One region of the Psychrobacillus sp. FSL K6-2365 genome, then DNA from elsewhere that is predicted to be linked to it. Evidence: riboswitches for the same ligand, from Rfam matches in the RefSeq annotation. Region 1 holds a riboswitch; each other region holds the start of a gene.
What was found. A riboswitch is a leader RNA that binds a small molecule or an ion and turns the genes downstream of it on or off. The one in region 1 is predicted to bind S-adenosylmethionine.

Region 1 (4,755 bases):
ATCTTAAAATCGTTATATAGAAGTTTGCTATTTTTTGAGCAATTTTACTCTTTCCAAGCTTCATCATAGCGAGAATCAAACCAAAAAAAGTACCGAAAATAATGGATAATCCAGCAACGACAAAAGTTACTTTTAAAAATGGAAGCAATATCGGAAGTGAGTTCCATATGTACGATACATCAAAGTATTTTTCCATATTGTGCATTATTCCCCCTATGATATTTTAAAGGCTACCTGTGCATCCTGCGCCAGGCAGCCTCTATCCCGAATAAACGGGCAGTGACACTTCCAATCCAAGGCTTTATTCTATAGTAACTACTTATAGGTGGAACAACTGCCCGTAAAACTCCTAAAATAAGGTGGGGTGAAGAAAACCCTACTAATTGTTGTTTTACGTTATAGGAATCTAACAATTATCTTTCAACTTGGTCTAACACTTCAAAAAGGTCTCGACCGTAGAACTCTGTACTGAGTTCATTTGTTTTCTTTTCTTCTTGTAATTGCTTAATAGCTTTATCGTAAGCATCTGCAAATTCTTGCTCTTTTTTGTTGAATAATGGCCATGTCTTGATAACTGCAAATTCATTGTAAACAACTTCATCTTTTAGATTATAGTAAGGACCAGTTTCATCTAAAACCTGTTTTTGGAATGGTCCTTCAATTATTACTCCGCCGTCAACACGCCCCTCATTGACCCATTGGATTACATCCACGGTAAATGCATCACCTGCATCTAGTTTTACAGGGTTATTAGGATTTGCTTTGTTGTATTCATCAATTACAGTATACTGCGCATTATTTGCGGCAATCGGTGCTAAAGAATATTCAGCAGTTGCAAAATCCTCTAACGATTTAATATGCTCATTTTCTTTTTTCAATACGAGACCTGCACTACTTAAACCAAGGAATTCCTTGGGGAAAATAAATTTTTCTGTGCGTTCCTCTGTCCAAAAAGCATTTTTCACACCAACCTGAAACTTGCCTTGCTCTACCCCGATTAATAGATCATCACTTGTAGTCCCTACATATTCAAATTCATATTCAGGTAGTAGTTCATCTACTAGTTTCATAATTTCTACATCATATCCAGTGGCGTTTCCGTTGTCATCCAACCATGAAATAGGTTTAGAGGCCATGTCATATGCTACTTTTACTTTGCGAACATCACCACCTTCTGATGAAGTAGAAGCCTCCCCGGAACTACAAGCCGCTAAAAAAGTTATGGATACTAAACCAACCGCCACTAATTTAAAATACTTATTCATGTTCATTCTCCTTATCCTTTTACTAAGTTTTTATTATTTACTTCTTCTAACGCTGAAAGTGCTAGTTTCTTAATAGTCATATCATCCATAGGAGGATTATGTAGTCCCGCTCGGACATCTCGATAATAGCGTTGTAGTGGATTAGTTCGCTGTAAGCTTTTGGCACCAACTAAACGCATTGCTTTATCAACAATAGTGATGGCTGAATTAGTGACTATATGCTTTGCCACGCTTACTTCATTAGAAAGTAGTTCTTTTGTAACATCATTGTCATAGGAAGTAGCAACTCCATAAATGACTAATCTTGCCTTCGTAAGCTCTAAATCTATTTCTCCTAAAAGCTGTTGAACGTTTGGCAGCTGTGCAATAGATCCGTTCAAGCTATTTGGTGAATGGGTATTGGCAAATTGTACTGCGTAGTCTCTTGCTGCCTGTGCGATTCCGAGATAGGTCGCTGGTATATGTAATAGCCACCCATTAATCTTTCCACCACTTGCGAACTCGGGGAGCTCTACTAGATTTGACTCATGAACGATTACGTTATTCAATACTAAGTCATTACTACTCGTTCCTCGCATGGATACAACATCCCAGGTTTCTTCAATGGAAAGGCCAGCTGTATTGCGAGGAATAAGGAAGAAACCAACTTTTTCTTTTTCCTCAATCCATGCAGATGTTAAAAAGTAGGATAGTACAGGGGATGCGGTCGTGAATATTTTACGTCCATTTAGTACCCAAGAATCTCCTTTTCTTATGGCTTTAGTTCCAGGCCTACCCCCACGCGTTGGGCTTCCAGTTTGAGCTTCACTGACAGAACGATTTATGAGTGCGCCATTTAATACTTCTGCTGCAAAAAAGTCGAGTTTCTCTTTTTTCCAAAGTTTGTTTTCAAATAGTTCACCAACAACACCTAAGCTCCAACCTACTGATAGGGCTGTGTTGGCATCAAAGCTAGCAAGTGTTTCTTGTAAAAGAACCATATCGTATACAGAAAATCCATTACCACCATACGATTCGGGTAGTGTAAGGCTTGCATATCCGATATTGATCAAATCATCCACGTTTTCTTTTGGAAAAATAGATTGTTCATCAATTTCGGCGGATTTACTTTTAAATTTTTCTTCTAACTCATATAACTGATTGATCCAATACTGCTGTTTTTCCGTTTTGATGTACAAGTTATTCACAGTTGTCGTCTCCTTTTGATTTTAATTATTCCTATTTGTTAAGTTGGTTTTAAATGCAAATAAAAAACCCTTTTGAAAATCAAAAGAGTAAGTAATTTTATGTACACTTATCTCTCAAGTTTCTTGCTGGAAGTAGCACCATACCATAGAAGTGGCGGTTGCTGAAGCATCATCGGACCAGTCCCTCAGCTTCTCTTAATAAGTAGTATGGAGTTGTGGGAATAATCGTACTACTTAATCTGCAAGAAGTCAATAGTAATTCTTATCGATTTAGTATGAATTAAGTGTTTGATTCTATTTTAGGGGTTTTTGAACTGTCATTCAGGGTATAAACAATAGTGTAGATATAAGTAGAGGAGGAGTTTGTTTGGATAAGAAAGTAACTGGAAATAGCAAAGATGAACAATTAGAAAAATTCCGTGTGGACGATCAAGGACAAGCATTGACTACGAATCAAGGACTAAAAATATCTGAAGATGAATTCTCTCTAAAAGCAGGAGAACGAGGTCCTACTTTGATAGAAGATTTCCATTTTCGTGAAAAAATGACGCATTTTGATCATGAGCGCATACCAGAAAGAGTAGTACATGCTAGAGGTTATGCAGCTCATGGGGAATTCGAATTATACGAATCAGCAAGTGAATTTACGAAGGCAAAATTCTTACAAACACCTGGCACAAAGACTCCAGTGTTTGTAAGGTTTTCTACTGTGGCAGGTTCACGTGGATCTGGTGAATTAGCTCGCGATGCTAGAGGATTCGCTACTAAGTTTTATACGGAAGAAGGAAATTATGATTTAGTAGCAAATAATATTCCTGTCTTTTTCATTCAAGATGCTATTAAATTTCCAGACCTGGTGCATGCTATAAAGCCAGAGCCACACAATGAAATTCCGCAGGCTGCGACTGCACATGATACGTTTTGGGATTTTGTTGCTAACAATCAGGAGACGGCACATATGATCATGTGGACAATGTCAGATAGGGCTATACCACGTAGCTTTCGTATGATGGAAGGGTTCGGTGTAAATACATTTCGTTTCATTAACGAGGCAGGTAAATCCCATTTTGTAAAATTTCATTGGAAACCACTACTTGGTACCCATTCAGTTGTATGGGATGAAGCACAAAAGATAAATGGGAAAGATCCGGATTTCCATCGTCGTGACCTATATGATGCGATTGACAATGGGGATTATCCTGAGTATGAATTTGGAGTCCAACTTATCGCAGAGGAAGACGAATTTAAATTTGATTTTGATATTTTGGATCCTACTAAACTATGGCCAGAGGAAGAGATACCAGTAAAAATTTTAGGGAAGATGACATTAAATCGTAACGTAGATAATGTATTTGCTGAAACTGAGCAAGTTGCGTTCCATCCAGGAAGTGTTGTACCAGGAATAGATTTCTCAAATGATCCACTACTTCAAGGACGATTATTTTCTTATACAGATACACAATTAATCCGTCTTGGTGGTCCTAATTTTCATGAGCTACCGATAAACAGACCTGTTTGCCCATTCCACAATAACCAGCGTGATGGATATGGAAGACAATCGATTAATGTGGGAAGAGTGAGCTATCATAAAAACTCTCTTGCTGGGAATACTCCGATACCTGTTAGTGAAGCTGAAGGTGGGTATTCGCATTATCAGGAGAAGATAGATGCTCGAAAAGTTCGTGCACGAAGTGAGAGCTTTAAAGACCATTTTTCGCAAGCTAAGTTATTTTGGAATAGCATGAGTAATCCAGAAAAAGAACATATTATTAGCGCATTTAGTTTCGAACTTGGTAAGTGTAAAGAATTGACTGTTCGTCAACAAGTTCTAGAGATGTTCGCGAAAGTTGATTTGGATTTATCGAATAAGGTAGCGGAAAATTTAGGACTTGTAGTGCAAGGTGTGAGTACTACAACTACTACAAAATCTTCCCCGGCACTTAGTCAGTTAAATACTTTTATGAAGCCACATACTAGAAAAATAGCTGTTTTAGTTGGAGAAGGGTTTGAAGAGGATTTACCTACAATTCTAGCAGATTTAAAAGCAGGCGGAACAATGCCAGAAATAGTGAGTGATCATCATGGATCAGTTGTTGGAGCTGATGGGACGTTGCTGCCAGTAGACCATACTTTCTTAACAGCTGATTCGGTATTATTTGATGCGGTATATGTAGCAAGTTTACATGGTAAAACAGCTATGTTTGAAAAAGAGGCTACGTATTTCATCAAGGAAGCTTATGCACATTTTAAACCGATTGGCGCTACATTTAGTGGTGAGCAACTAGTCGACAATCTTCACTTTA
Region 2 (4,755 bases), 3.8 Mb from region 1:
TATAAGAGGCATTACGGTCATCCGTATCACTCAATGCAACAATATGTTCAGTTCCATTTGAACGTGAAAGAACATACACATTTTCCACATCGTGGTTCGCTTTTGCTTCATTTAATTTGTCTAGTAATGTACTGTATTGTTCGTCATTATCACTATCAGCACTTACAACTAGATCAGAATCTAGATCGTCAAAAACATCATCAGATACTAATTGTAGTGTAGTTTCGAATTGGTCGATAACGTAATCGTCTATAATTGCTTTAGAGAAGATGAACAATATTAAACTAAAAATGATAGAGAATAGCGCGATCGGTACTATAAAACTTAGAATATATTTATATAACATAGAACTCTTTAGTTTAGTAAATAACTTCATCTTTTACAGCCTCCAATGTAGTGATGGAATGATGAAGGGAATCTACCATTGCTGAGATGTGCTCCGCTTCGGTATACGGTGAAATAGAAAAGAATTTCGCTGCTGCAACAGGAACCAGTTCATCTGAATCACAAACTGCTACAGTGCATACACGAGTTGTATCACCGAAAAAGACATCATCACGATGTTTCCCTAACACTTCAAATAGCGATGAATTTAAAGCGTTGATTTCTTTTACTTGTGCCAGTGAATAACGGCCTGCTTGTTCATCTCTCCAATTCAATCCTTTTTCATAATAGCGATAAGCAGTAATAGGTCCGATATTCGATTCATTTACCACATATAATGAAGGAATCTTTATAGCTAATTGCTCCTGGAATGCTAAATTCACACGAACATAATTTGCTAGGAGCTGTTGGTATCCCGTCTTACCAAACGCCAACAATGCAGCATAAATGGCAATCGAACTACCCATACGTGAGCATTCTAACGTATAACCAGTGTGATACGATCCATACCCTCTATTTCCAACATACGGCGTATCAAAATCTTCTAAGTCCAATAAACCTAGATATTTACCTTCCTTCACTAAAAACAGACTCGTTAAGTAAGGGGTTTGTCCAAGCTTTTGGAAATCAAAACATAAACTATCAGCCAATGATATATACTGCATTCGTTCACGAATATGTTGAAGACTTACTAGCACTTCTTGTTCAAAATGTAGAGGGTTATTTTCAAAATCATAATCATTAAAGAATGCATAAAATCCACCAAGTGCAGAATCGGCATGAATATGGATAGGTTTCAAATTATATTTACCTTCGAAAGCTGTGGCCATTTCTTTAATCGCTTTTACATCGTCAATAGCAAAGTTATCTGTTGCACCAGTAGTTGCAACTATATACACAGGAATGCCGCCTTTTTCAATAACTTCCGTTAATCGCATTTCCAGATCTTCCATATCCATAGAATGATCCGCCCCAGCTTTGACACGAACTAGATGATTGCTTCCAATACCAACAGCCTCTACAGACTTCAATAAACTATAATGTGCATTTTCAGATGCAAAACAGTATAAATTATTTGGAACGCCTTCTTCTTTTGCGTTAGGGAACTGTTTTGCTATTGCCATACGCAAGCCACTGAACACAGCGCCTTGTCCGCCCCAAGTTGTGTAACCAAAGCTTTCAGTAAAATCATATCCAACTAGCTTCGACATCATGGAGACCACTTTTACTTCACATTCAGCTGCAGCTGGTCCGTAAACATCCCATAAGTTATTACCATTTAATAATGAGTTAGTTAATAGTCCAAGGACGCCGGGAATACTTGCCATTGGCAGTACATTTGTTACGAAGTTTCGTGTATGATATGGATGACCTTTCATTAAATCAGTCAATTCTCCAACTACTTCGTCCATTCCTTTGCTATTTAGCGGTACTTCGTAATCTTCCATTAACTCTTTATAAAAGTTTGCGGAACGTTCTTGTATCGGTCCAAGCATCGTTTTATTTGGATCTTTCAAAGCATCCATGGATGTTAATATTGTTTCTACGTAGCCTAATAGCTGTTCTCTCTGTTTTCCATTACCATCTTCACTTTGGAAAAGCTGTTGTATATTCTTCATTTTTTCACCCTTCTTGGTCAATATTTACTATCGATAGATATAGTTTATAGTTCGTTATACTCCCGTATAGTATATACTTATTAGACTATAAAAGACTAGAAATTTCGTCACAAATAGAAAATAAAGAATACTTTAGAATATTTGTAATATTTATGCAAAGAGGAGCTTTTAAAGGGGGTAAACAAAATATTTTTTAACTTTTCGAAAAAGTGTTGACAAATAGTTTGATAGAAATCTATACTGTGTAACAAGATGGAAAACTAAATCTAAATACTCTTATCAAGAGTGGCGGAGGGAATAGGCCCTACGATGCCCGGCAACCAACAAGTTCTTAACTTGGAAAGGTGCTAAATCCTACAAATTCTAATACGAATTTGGAAGATAAGAGGAGGAACATGCGAATTTGCACCCTCTTCTTAATTGAAGAGGGTTTTTTGTTTGTTCTAATCCTCCTTCGCCTCCATAAGCGTCCATCTAAACTACATTTTAGGAGGAATTCAAATGACAAATCTTCAAAAAGAAACACTACTTTTACATGGTGGCCAACAACCAGATCCAGTGACAGGCTCACGAGCAGTACCTATTCACAAGACTACATCATTCGTTTTCAAAAATACAGAACATGCGCAAAACCTATTTGCTCTTGCGGAAACTGGTAATATCTATTCTCGTATTACGAATCCAACGGTGGATGTTTTTGAACAACGAATTGCATTATTAGAAGGAGGGACAGCAGCAGTTGCACTTTCTTCTGGAATGGCAGCTATTGCATTTTCTATTTTAAATATTGCAGGAGCGGGAGATGAAATTATTGCTGCCGAAAATTTGTATGGTGGTACATTTAATTTATTCGCTCATACATTGCCGAGATATGGAATTACAGTGAAGTTTGTAGATTCAACTAATCCAGAAAATTTCCGAGCAGCAGTTACGGATAAGACAAAAGCGTTTTTTGCAGAAATCATTGGAAACCCTAGCTTAAATGTATTAGATGTTGAAAACGTTGCAGCTATTGCTAACGAAGTAGGAGTTCCATTGTTGGTAGATAGTACTTTTGCTACTCCCTATGGATCGAATCCGATTAAGCATGGTGCACATGTAGTGATTCACTCGGCAACTAAATGGATTGGCGGTCATGGAACAACTATCGGTGGGGTTGTCATAGATGGAGGAAATTTCAATTGGAACTCTGATAAATTCCCTGGATTCACACAGCCGGATGTAACCTACCATGGTTTAAGATACGGAATAGATGTTCCGAGTGTAGCGTTTGCAGTGAAATTACGTGTTCAATTGCTTCGTGATTTTGGTCCAACACTAAGTCCTGAAGCCGCTTTCTCCTTTCTACAAGGATTAGAAACACTTCATTTACGTGTACCAAAGCACAATGAAAATGCGCAGAAAATTGCGGAGTACTTAGAAAACAACGAAGAAGTGACTTGGGTTAATTACTTAGGCTTAGAAAGTCATCCTTCACATGAGCTTGCTAAAAAATACTTACAGAATGGTTTTGGCTCTATCCTAACTTTTGGGGTTAAAGGTGGTAAAGAAGCAGGACGCAATATTATCGATAATATAGAAATTTGGTCGCATGTAGCTAACGTTGGCGATGCCAAATCACTAATAATCCACCCAGCATCTACAACACATCAGCAGTTAACTCCAGAGGACTTAGTGAAATCGGGAGTTTCAGAAGACTTAATCCGCTTGTCTGTAGGGCTAGAGGCAGTCGAAGATTTACAGACTGCACTCGAAAAGGTACTCCTAGAAAAAACAAATGTCCTCTCTAGGTAGAATTTTATTGATAATTGAGTGAAAATAGGCTACAATGTGTAAAATAGTTCTTCTAATATAACTGCGAATAAATTTTACTAATAAAAGCAAATTGGAACTCAATTGTGCGGATTCATTTGGAGGAGATAGCATGGCGACGATAAAAGCAGCAATCCTAGGTTTCGGAACAGTGGGGCAAGGGATTTACCACATTGTAAATGAAAAAAGAGAAGATCTTAAAAAGTCTTTAGGCTTAGATTTAGAAATTAGTGCGGTTCTCGTAAACAATGTTGGAAAAGAGAGAATAGCTACACCCGGTGTCCTAGTTACTGATAACTTTGAGGATATTATCAATATTCCTGGTCTTCAAGTAGTCTTCGAGGCAATCGTAAATGAGGAACCTGCATATAACTATCTATGTAGAGCAATTGATAAAGGGTGTCACGTTGTAACAGCTAATAAAGTGATGTTTTCCAAGTATAGTATCCCATTGCATGAGCGTGCAAAGTCTCGTGGAGTATTTATCGGATATGAGGCAACAACAGCAGGCGGAGTTCCAGTTATTAAGACATTGAAAAATTTACTACAAGTTAACTCAGTAAAAAGAATTCAAGGTATCTTAAACGGCACTTCAAATTACATCCTGACACAAATGAGACAAGATGAATGTCAATTTGATGATTCATTAAAAGAAGCGCAGGACCTTGGCTATGCAGAAGCAGATCCATTTAACGATGTGTCCGGGCAAGATGCATTCCGTAAACTGATGATTCTAAGTGCACTTGCATTTAAAAAACAGCCCAATTGGAATGATGTTCGAGTAGTAGGTATAGACGAAATCTCATTAGAGGACGTCCGTAAAGCGAAAGAACAGGGACTACGATACCGTCACGTGGCAGAAATAGAGCAAGACGAAAATGGAGAACTATACGCTTCCGTAGGACCTCAGCTCGTAGGACCAGATCATCCTTTGTACTCG
Region 3 (4,755 bases), 220 kb from region 1:
CCAAGGGTTTTATTCCCTTGGCATTTTTGTTAAGTTACTTTCTTACCCATTATCAAATGAGATGCGAGAAAGAAAGTTATATTTTACTCGTTTACAGTCTTCAACAAATGAGTATGGAATGTAATCGAGATGTTACACAGATTAACCCCAAACTTCTTTAGAAATATCAACAATATATTTTAGTTTTTCCCATTGTTGTTCTTCGGTAAGCTTATTACCGTGATGGGTGGAAGCAAAGCCGCATTGAGGACTAATACTTAGTTGCTCTAATGGTACATATTGAATTGCTTCTTCAATTCGAGCAAGAATGTTGTCCTTGTTTTCTAATTCACCTGTTTTAGAGGTGAAAATACCTAAAACTACTTTTGCTCCTCCGTTTGGTATATGAGCAAGGGGCTGAAAATCTCCAGAACGATTATCATCGTATTCTAAGAAGAATCCATCCACTTTTTCTTTTGCAAATAATGTCGGAGCTATCAAAGCATAGCTTCCACCAAAAGCCCAAGTAGATTGATAGTTTCCACGGCATAGATGTGTCGTGACTACTAAGTCTGCTGGTTTACTTTCTAGGATACCATTGACGACCCTTAGAGCGAGATCTATTAAGTATTCTCTTTCTCCTTCTTTATATGGAATATCTGGAGAAGAAAGACCTGCAATATAAACATCGTCAATTTGTAAATATCTAACTCCTGCCTTATAAAAGGCTTGTATAGTTTCTTGATAAGCAGCAATTACATCCTTTGCAAATTCTTCTACATCTGGATAGACTTTCTCATCTCGGATTCCAGGATGGAACAATTGGTTAGGACTTGGGATAGTTTGTTTGGCAACAGCACGACCAGCTACAATCTCATTAAAATCAATAAAGTCTTGGATAAATGGATGATCTGGGTTGAAAGAGATTTTGCCGATATTGCGAACTTCGTATTTCTCTGTTTCTATCCCTTCAAATATATACCCTTTTTCGGGTACATACCCTTCAAAACCATTTAAATGCTCTAAGAAGTCTAAATGCCACCAGTCGCGACGAAACTCTCCATCTGTCACAAGCTCTAGACCTACCTCGATTTGCTTATCAACGATTCTTTGAATTTCTTTAGTTTCAACTGCTTTTAATTGTTCTCTAGTAATCGTTCCCTCCTTGTATTCTTTTCTCGCGGTTAATAAACTTTCTGGCCTTAACAAACTTCCTACATGGTCTGCTCTAAATGGTGCTTGAATAGCTGTTTTAACTGGCAATTTATCCATCTCCTTTTATGGTAAAATAGCAAATGATCGTACTGGGAATCCAGAGGCTTTCTCTGGTTTTGGAACGATATTGAATATAATAGCTCCTTTTGCAGGGAGCTTATCTAAGTTCGTTAATAGCTCTATTTGGTAAGTATCTTGTTCAAGCACGTAATATTCTCCATGTAATGCGCCATTTTTTAGATAATCCACACTTGAATCAGTGTCAAATGTTTCATGTCCTATAGCTTTAACCTTTCTTTCTTGGAATAAGAACTTTAATGCTTCTATTCCCCATCCTGGTACGTGATTATTACCATCTGTATCTTTATTATTAAATGCTTTTTCGTCTGGCCAACGTTTACTCCAATCAGTACGAAGTGCGACAAATGAGCCTTCTTCGATTTTTCCATGTGCTTTTTCAAATGTTAAAATATCATCCACTGATAAAGTAAAGTCATTATCTTCAGCAGCTTCCTTAGACTGGTCAATGACAACTAATGGTAATACGAGTTCTTTTAATTCCAGTTCTTCTAAGTAACGAGAATCTCTAACAAAATGAATTGGTGCGTCTATATGCGTGCCATATTGCCCTGCAAATTGAAAGCTTTGTGCAAAAAATCCATCGTCATGATTAAACAATGTGTCTATTTCAGCTGCCTTAAAAGCTGAAAAATGTGGTGAGTTTGCTCCGAATATATGTGTTAAATCTACCCACTGCTTTTCTTTTAAAGTGTTGAAGGCTTTTAATAATTCCGATGACATATTTGATTTCTCCCCCTATTTTTATAGTTTAAATCAAATAAAACCCCTTCTTAGAAACAAGAAGAGGTTTACACGTCACCAGTGATTATTCTCTTCTTATCTTCAAGCTAACGCTTCTGGAATTAGCACAGTACATAATTGCCTGTTGCTGAGGTATCATAGGGCCAAGTCCCTCCACCTCTCTTGATAAGAAAGTTGTTTTATTTGATTAATGCCTAGTATACAAATAGAAATTATATAAGTCAACAATAATTTTTGATTTATTTAGAATATATTCTTTTTAATGAATCTCGTTGGTCCTCTTTTAGGTTTATCTTTGATCGAATTGCTTTGGCCATTTCTTCTGCTTCTTCTACTGTTTCTGCTAGATTTAACTCCATCAAAGTGGCAACAGCCATTGTCCCTGCTCTTCCACCACCTGAATTACAGTGAAAGTAGACATTTTTACCCTGGTTATATGCTTGAACGACTTCATGGATACCAGCTTTAATTGAATCAACCTGTTCGTTTTGTCCATCCAAAATCGGTTGATGTACCTTTAAATTTTCAGCAGGATGATCTTTAGATGCAACCCTTAGGTCGAAAATAATATCTATTTGTTCATTAGCTAATAGAGGTTCAACCCCATCTACGCCTCCTACAAATATGCGATTCGGGATTAAGGCTTCATAATTATTTTTTTCCATACTACCTCTCCTTTGTTTTAGATTCATTATAACAGGGAGACTATGAGATAATAAGAAAAGTCAAGCGTCTATGGAAACCTAGAAAAGCGTTGGAGCTAGACAGACACTGAATAAAAGGTTATACATTTTAATTAATAAGAAAAGAGATTGTGATGAAAGTGAGGGATTCCTATGATTCGCACGATTGGTATAACGACCGATCATGATATAGTAAGTGACTTTCCATTAGAGGATATAAAACAAAAAAAGTTTGAATGGTACTGGATTGATATTGGTGAGCCCTCCAAGGAAGAGGAGCTTATACTTAGTTCTTTTTTTCATTTTCACCCACTCGCTATTGAAGACTGTCTACAAAGACTGCAGCGACCTAAGGTAGATTATTATGATGGATACAACTTCTTTGTTTTACATACGCTTAACGAGGAGACATTAGAGGCAGAAGAGTTAGATATATTTGTAGGTCAGGATTATGTAGTGTCATTTCATTTCCATCCAATGCATGAAATGGAGCAGGCACGAGAGCGTATTAGACAAAATCCACAAGGTTGGGATAGAGGTGCTATCCATGCAACTTATCATATAGTCGATAAAGTGGTGGATGCCTATTTTCCGATTGTCTACAAAATTGAAGACTATTTAAATGCTGTAGAAGATAAGCTCACTTATGATATGCGCCATTTTTCTATGGATTTGGTGTTCGATCTTCGAGGAGATTTGCTACGTTTAAGACGTACAGTTATTCCTATGAGAGATTTACTCTATCGAATTTTAAATTCAGAACGAATGAATTTACAACAAACTGAGCACACCTATTTTGCAGATATTTACGATCATTTAATACGACTGACAGAGATGATTGAATCGAACCGTGAACTTACCGCCGATATCCGGGATAGTCATATGTCGATAAATTCTAGTCGGATGAACCGTATTATGATGATACTAACGATTGTATCAACCGTTTTCATCCCCTTAACGTTTATCGTGGGAGTATATGGAATGAACTTCAAGAACATGCCCGAGCTTGAGTGGAAATATAGTTATTTTGTAGTGTTGGGCGCTATAGCTCTCATTGCTATTTCAATGCTTGGTTGGTTCAAGTACAAAGGGTGGTTTAACTTGTTTAAAGACTAACATAAGCAAAACTGACAAAAGACGCTCGGTCCTTTAAGATCAAAATCTATTTCTATTGTTTTCGAAGAGCTTTGGACAGACGTTTTGCTATATCTTCTTTTTTTCATGAATAATTTAATTCTGTTTATCTTTACTTGCTCTTGCCTATTGTTTACTTGCTTCCATCTCTGGCTTACTTGCAGTCAAGAATAGTTTACTTGCTCTAAGTCAATATTTACTTTCGGTCTATTGTCTATTACTTGCGAAACGGATAATTTTTCCAAAACTCTTTATTCATTTAAAACTTAAATGTGCAGAAATGTAATAGTTGTATCTTTAAATGTTTCTTCATATTCATCGTGCTTTCATAGAGACTTGCTTTAATTTGTATTAAAACTCACTTAATTGATGGTAGAGGAAATCATAGCGGTATTATTCATTTTTTATTGATTGGCTGTCCAATAATAAAACAATGCTGTAAATGTAAGTTTTTCTTCATGTGTCAAATTATGTGCTAGGGACACATGAATATTCATCGCCTGTACTTCAAAGGCAGGATGTGTAGCATATGGAAATATTCCAAACCGATACTTAGCTAATCTATGGCCGTCTAAGTCATTCACATCAATATCTCCATACATACTTTTAGCTTCCATTTGAAGCAACTTTTCGTTATTTGCATCAAATATAATAGCTCTATTTTTTATGGACATTGATGGCAAAACAATAGTAGTTACATGCAGATTATTATGGTCACACACCTTTATTTCTAAAAATTTCAGCCTATTTTTAATGGTGAATTTAGAAACTAACTTCTCGTCCATTGTTTTTAATTGATAAGTAATTGGAAAGAACATACCCGTTTTAAAAATATTTAATGTCGATAGTTTCCTTCGAAAAGGCTGTTCTTCAGTAGGGCTGATTTTATATAAGCGTTCACCTGTACTGGATACTAAATAAG
Region 4 (4,755 bases), 2.0 Mb from region 1:
AGGAGACTCATCTACCGTTATAGTGCATACTGTAAGTCCTGGAAATACATTATGGAAAATTTCAAACCAATACGGGATTCCACTTAGTGCACTTCAAGAGACAAATAAGCTATCTTCAGCAGAAATTCGAATTGGACAGAAATTAATAATTCCACAAACACATACACTATATACTGTTATAAATGGTGATACTTTATGGAAGATTTCTGAAAAATTCAATGTAACTATAAATGATTTAACTAAGTTGAACAGACTACAATCTTCAAACCTAATTGTCGGTCAAAAATTAAACATTCCCGATTATTACGTACAAATTCAGTTGTTGGGTGGTAAAAAAGGCTGGGTTAATAAATCACTTTTAAAACAAACGAACCAGCAACGAATCGTAATGGGATGGAAGTATAACGGAAGTTCGCAAAATTATTCACAACAATTGAAGCACTCTAATTTAAATGTGGTGTCACCAAGATGGTATACTTTAAATAACACAGGTAATTTTGTTTTAATTACAGCTGACACAAATTATCTGAAAGATGCACATAACAAAGGCAAGAAAGTTTGGCCCCTAATTGGAAATAAATTCGACCCAGTTTTAACTGACTTGGTATTAAGTAATCCTGAAAAACGCAAAAAATTAGTGTCAACGCTTAAAAATTCTTTAGTTCAAACAAAAAGCGATGGAATAAATGTGGACTTTGAAAACATCGATCCGAAAAACAAGCAAGATTTTATCCGCTTCGTAACCGAACTTAAAAACGCTCTTCATCCACACGGAATTAAAGTATCTGTAGACGTTACTCGCGAAAACAAGGATCCTTTTTGGTCTGGCAGTATAGACCGTTATGCGTTAGGTCAGGTTGCTGACTATATCATTATGATGGGGTATGATGAGCATTGGGGAGGTAGTCCAATAGCGGGGTCTGTAGCTTCTATGCCATGGGTTCAAGAAGGTATTGAACTGTTACTGGAAGACGTACCATCTCACAAGATTATCTTGGCGGTACCTTTCTACACAAGAGAATGGATTACTAATTTAACGACAAAAAAAGTGAAAAGTATCGACCGTACAATGGGTGAGGTTGAACAAATTATCTCTTCAAAAAATCTTATAAAAGTTTGGGATCAAAATACCCAGCAAAATTATGTGGAATTTACTGCAAACGGGGATAAGCACCAAATATGGGTAGAGGATAAACAATCTATCAAACTTCGTATAGACCTTGCTAACCAATTTAACTTAGGTGGAGCAGCTGCTTGGTATATCGGCTCTGAAACACCTGATATTTGGAATATACACCATTTCAACAAATAAATGGAGTGTGAAACCCTAAAATTTAATAACAATTTTCAACCTGAGTCTATATTTAGATGAACTCAGGTTGTTTTAATTTTCCACTAAAAGTAAAAGCACCCAGTCTTTCTCTAAATTACGAGTTGACTGGAACCTTACCCTCTCATCTTCAATCCTGAATCTTATTTTTCAGATTAGGTAGTCACCCATACTTTATATATATTTAATCCATCCTGCTGAGTATTGACTCTAAATGTGTCTATCGAAGCTAATCTAAAAGCAAGAGAATAAGCAATTTTGTAGTCTGAGGTTATATATCCATCGTAAATTCTTCCGTAAATTTCATTTGCTAAAGAATCGGCCCAAACATCGGCTTCATACAATGTTTCAAAAATTATTTCTTCTCTTTTCCACCTAATATTCATAGCTACACCAACTTTGTAAAGTTATTCCCATTCATAAGGTGTTTCTTGGTAAACATAATAATTCAACCAATTGGAAAATAGCAAATGTGTATGTGACCGCCATGAGTTCATTGGCTTTTGTGATGGATCATTGTTTGGAAAATAATTTTCTGGAACATCAATCTCCACACCTTTTGATATATCTCTTTGGTATTCATCTGCAAGTGTTGTTGCATCATACTCTAAGTGACCAGTAATCATAATATGCTTTTTATCTTTAGATATTACTAGGAAAACACCTGCATCTTCCGAATTGGAAAGCAATATCAGTCGAGGGTCTTGTTTAATCTCGTCGTATAACACAGCCGTGTAACGAGATACAGGTGCATAAAATTCATCATTAAATCCTCGTACTAATTGAATGGTTGGATCGGATAACCGATGACTAAATACACCAAAACATTTTTTGGGTAGGTCGAATTTACCAATACTATAATGATGATAAAGCGCTGCCTGCGCTCCCCAACAAATATGAAGAACAGAGGTCACATGCGTTTTGGACCATTCCATTATTTCAGTCATTTCAGGCCAATAATTAACATCCTCGAATGGTAAATGCTCAATTGGAGCACCTGTAATAATCATTCCATCAAATTTTCTGTGTTTGATATCCTCAAAAGTCGTATAGAAAGTATCTAAATGAGTTTTACTAACATTTTTGGAATCATGTGTTGCCATATGTAAAAAAGTCACATTTACTTGGAGTGATGTATTCCCTAATAATCGTAACAATTGAAGTTCGGTTTTCTCCTTTTCAGGCATAAGATTCAAAATAATTATGTTTAATGGACGTATATCTTGAGTTATTGCTCGATCGGTATCCATGATAAATATTTTCTCTTTTTTAAGAAGTTCAGCTGCTGGTAATTGTTTAGGTATATTTATCGGCAAAATAGTACTCCCCCTTAAATTTAAAAACCCTCTTTTCCTTTATATAAGAAAAGAGGGTGAACGTTTTGCTCTCGATTCTTATCTTTCAAGAAATTATATCTTGTAGGAGTTAGCACCTTTCTGATAAATCAGAGGTTGCTGAAGCTTCAACGGGCCATGTCCCTCTGCTTCTCTTGATAAGAGTTATTAAATTATAATGTTCTTTATTAAAGAATATTAACATGTGTTTTCCAATAATTCAACTTCTTTTAAACTTTGAAACGATTTACTGCTTCCGCAAGTTTATCACTAAGCTCTGTTAAGGTCTCGGATGCTGCAGCAACCGACTGAATCGCTCGTAACTGCTCATCAGAAGACGCACTCACTTCTTCACAGGCTGCTGCAGTTTGTTCTGAAGTTGCAGCCATCACTTGAATAGTATCTACTACCTGATCTTTATAGTTGGAAACCTGTTCAATTTCTGCTGAAACTGCATCAATAGATGTTTGTAAACTATTCATCAATATTGATATTTCACTAAATGTTAACTCAGTATCAGTTACAACAGAACCTTGTTCGCGGAATGTTTTGATGGTGTCTGTCATTTGCTCCCCTACAATATGGGATTCACTTTGTAGCTCCGTAATAGTTTGTTTTACTTCCTCTGTGGCTTTAGCAGATTGTTCTGCAAGCTTTCGCACCTCATCCGCAACGACCGCAAAGCCCTTTCCATGCTCACCTGCACGGGCCGCTTCAATACTTGCATTCAGTGCGAGGAGATTCGTTTGTGATGAGATTTCCATAATGGTTTCCATAACACTGCCAATCGCTTTTACTCTAACTTCTAAAGTTGTAAACAATGTAGACATGGAGGTAAGATTAGACTCCCAGTTTTGGAAAGAAGTTTTCAATTCACTCATTTGGTTTTGACCATTTGTATTCATTAAATTTGCTTTAGTAGCTATATCAGTCATCGTTATTGATTTTTCGTTAATGAGATTGATTTGCTCGCTTAAGTGCACGGAACTCTCTGTTACTTCACCAGCATCTTCTGCTGATTTAGATGCACCTTCTGCAATTTCACTAACAGCTAATGACACTTGTTCCGCAGAAGCATTTGTTTCTTCAGCTACAGCACTTAAATTTTCAGAATTTGACTGCACGTTATTTGCGGACTCTTTTACAACCTGAATAATTTCATTCATACTGCTAGACATTTTGTTGAAGTTTGTAGCAAGTTGACCAATTTCGTCCTTAGACCCTATATTCGCTTGTACAGTTAAATCTCCATCAGCAATAGAATCCATTAATTTTTTTAGTTGGCCGATTGGTTTTAAAATAGCGCTAATCATGAAATATAATACGATAAATATGATTGCCTCAATGGCTAAAACAATTATTATTATCATTGTACGTATACTGTCTGCTGTTTCGTTTATCTTATTTTCCTCATAAACAGCTCCTATTTTCCAATCCAATTCTGGTAAAGTTGTAAATACAGTAATTGTATTAGTACTCTCCGTTCCGTCAGTCACATTTCCACTTTCCAAGGAACTAGATAGCATTTTTTTAACTGATGAATTCTCAGATATGTTTTCACCAAATAAAGTGGGATGAACTATAGCATTACCATCTGCATCCACAATAATTGGATAACCTTCATAACCTAACTCATTGTTTGCTAACGTTTCTGTTAATTTGGATAATAGAATATCAATGGCTAATACACCAACCACTTGGCCATCTCTAATAACAGCTTTTGCACCAGAAATTGCATATTCTCCAGTAGAAGCATCTACAAAAGGTTTAGACCAGCTGAAACTGTCTTTATTTGAAACTGCATTTAAATACCATTCCCTTGAAGTAGGATCAAAATCTGCTCCTAGGTCTGCTTCTGGGATAATTTCAATCGATTTATCAGGTAAAGCTATGTAGACTGAAGCTACAGCGTCATATAATGAAACAAATTCATTAAATTTAGTATCTAATTGTTTCTCTAATTTCTTGGCTAAAACTCCATCAGTTGCTTTAGCACTATTATGAAAATCTACAATATCATTTGAAGTTGATAATTGAATAAGCCCTTTTTCATATGTAGCTAAATAATTCTGAATTGATGTTGACATTTCT

Region 2: it holds a riboswitch for S-adenosylmethionine, as region 1 does, so the genes downstream of both, MKY29_RS01105 (O-acetylhomoserine aminocarboxypropyltransferase/cysteine synthase family protein) here and MKY29_RS20115 (acyl-CoA dehydrogenase family protein) in region 1, are expected to answer to the same signal.
Region 3: it holds a riboswitch for S-adenosylmethionine, as region 1 does, so the genes downstream of both, MKY29_RS21305 (cyclase family protein) here and MKY29_RS20115 (acyl-CoA dehydrogenase family protein) in region 1, are expected to answer to the same signal.
Region 4: it holds a riboswitch for S-adenosylmethionine, as region 1 does, so the genes downstream of both, metA (homoserine O-acetyltransferase MetA) here and MKY29_RS20115 (acyl-CoA dehydrogenase family protein) in region 1, are expected to answer to the same signal.

Annotation. Positions count from the first base shown of each region.
Region 1 is NZ_JBBOOO010000001.1:3,976,667-3,981,421, reverse strand. It holds gene MKY29_RS20125 (amino acid ABC transporter permease) at 1-196, opposite strand, end outside; gene MKY29_RS20120 (transporter substrate-binding domain-containing protein) at 414-1,265, opposite strand; gene MKY29_RS20115 (acyl-CoA dehydrogenase family protein) at 1,277-2,452, opposite strand; SAM riboswitch class I at 2,557-2,657, opposite strand; gene MKY29_RS20110 (catalase) at 2,820-4,755, shown strand, end outside.
Region 2 is NZ_JBBOOO010000001.1:217,057-221,811, forward strand. It holds gene MKY29_RS01095 (methyl-accepting chemotaxis protein) at 1-376, opposite strand, end outside; gene MKY29_RS01100 (pyridoxal phosphate-dependent decarboxylase family protein) at 360-2,003, opposite strand; SAM riboswitch class I at 2,277-2,391, shown strand; gene MKY29_RS01105 (O-acetylhomoserine aminocarboxypropyltransferase/cysteine synthase family protein) at 2,505-3,797, shown strand; gene MKY29_RS01110 (homoserine dehydrogenase) at 3,928-4,755, shown strand, end outside.
Region 3 is NZ_JBBOOO010000001.1:4,199,932-4,204,686, forward strand. It holds gene MKY29_RS21300 (5-methyltetrahydropteroyltriglutamate--homocysteine S-methyltransferase) at 142-1,242, opposite strand; gene MKY29_RS21305 (cyclase family protein) at 1,258-1,995, opposite strand; SAM riboswitch class I at 2,089-2,188, opposite strand; gene MKY29_RS21310 (protein-tyrosine phosphatase family protein) at 2,256-2,681, opposite strand; gene corA (magnesium/cobalt transporter CorA) at 2,853-3,815, shown strand; gene MKY29_RS21320 (hypothetical protein) at 4,238-4,755, opposite strand, start outside.
Region 4 is NZ_JBBOOO010000001.1:1,929,985-1,934,739, reverse strand. It holds gene MKY29_RS09240 (LysM peptidoglycan-binding domain-containing protein) at 1-1,312, shown strand, start outside; gene MKY29_RS09235 (hypothetical protein) at 1,486-1,716, opposite strand; gene metA (homoserine O-acetyltransferase MetA) at 1,738-2,646, opposite strand; SAM riboswitch class I at 2,722-2,829, opposite strand; gene MKY29_RS09225 (methyl-accepting chemotaxis protein) at 2,895-4,755, opposite strand, start outside.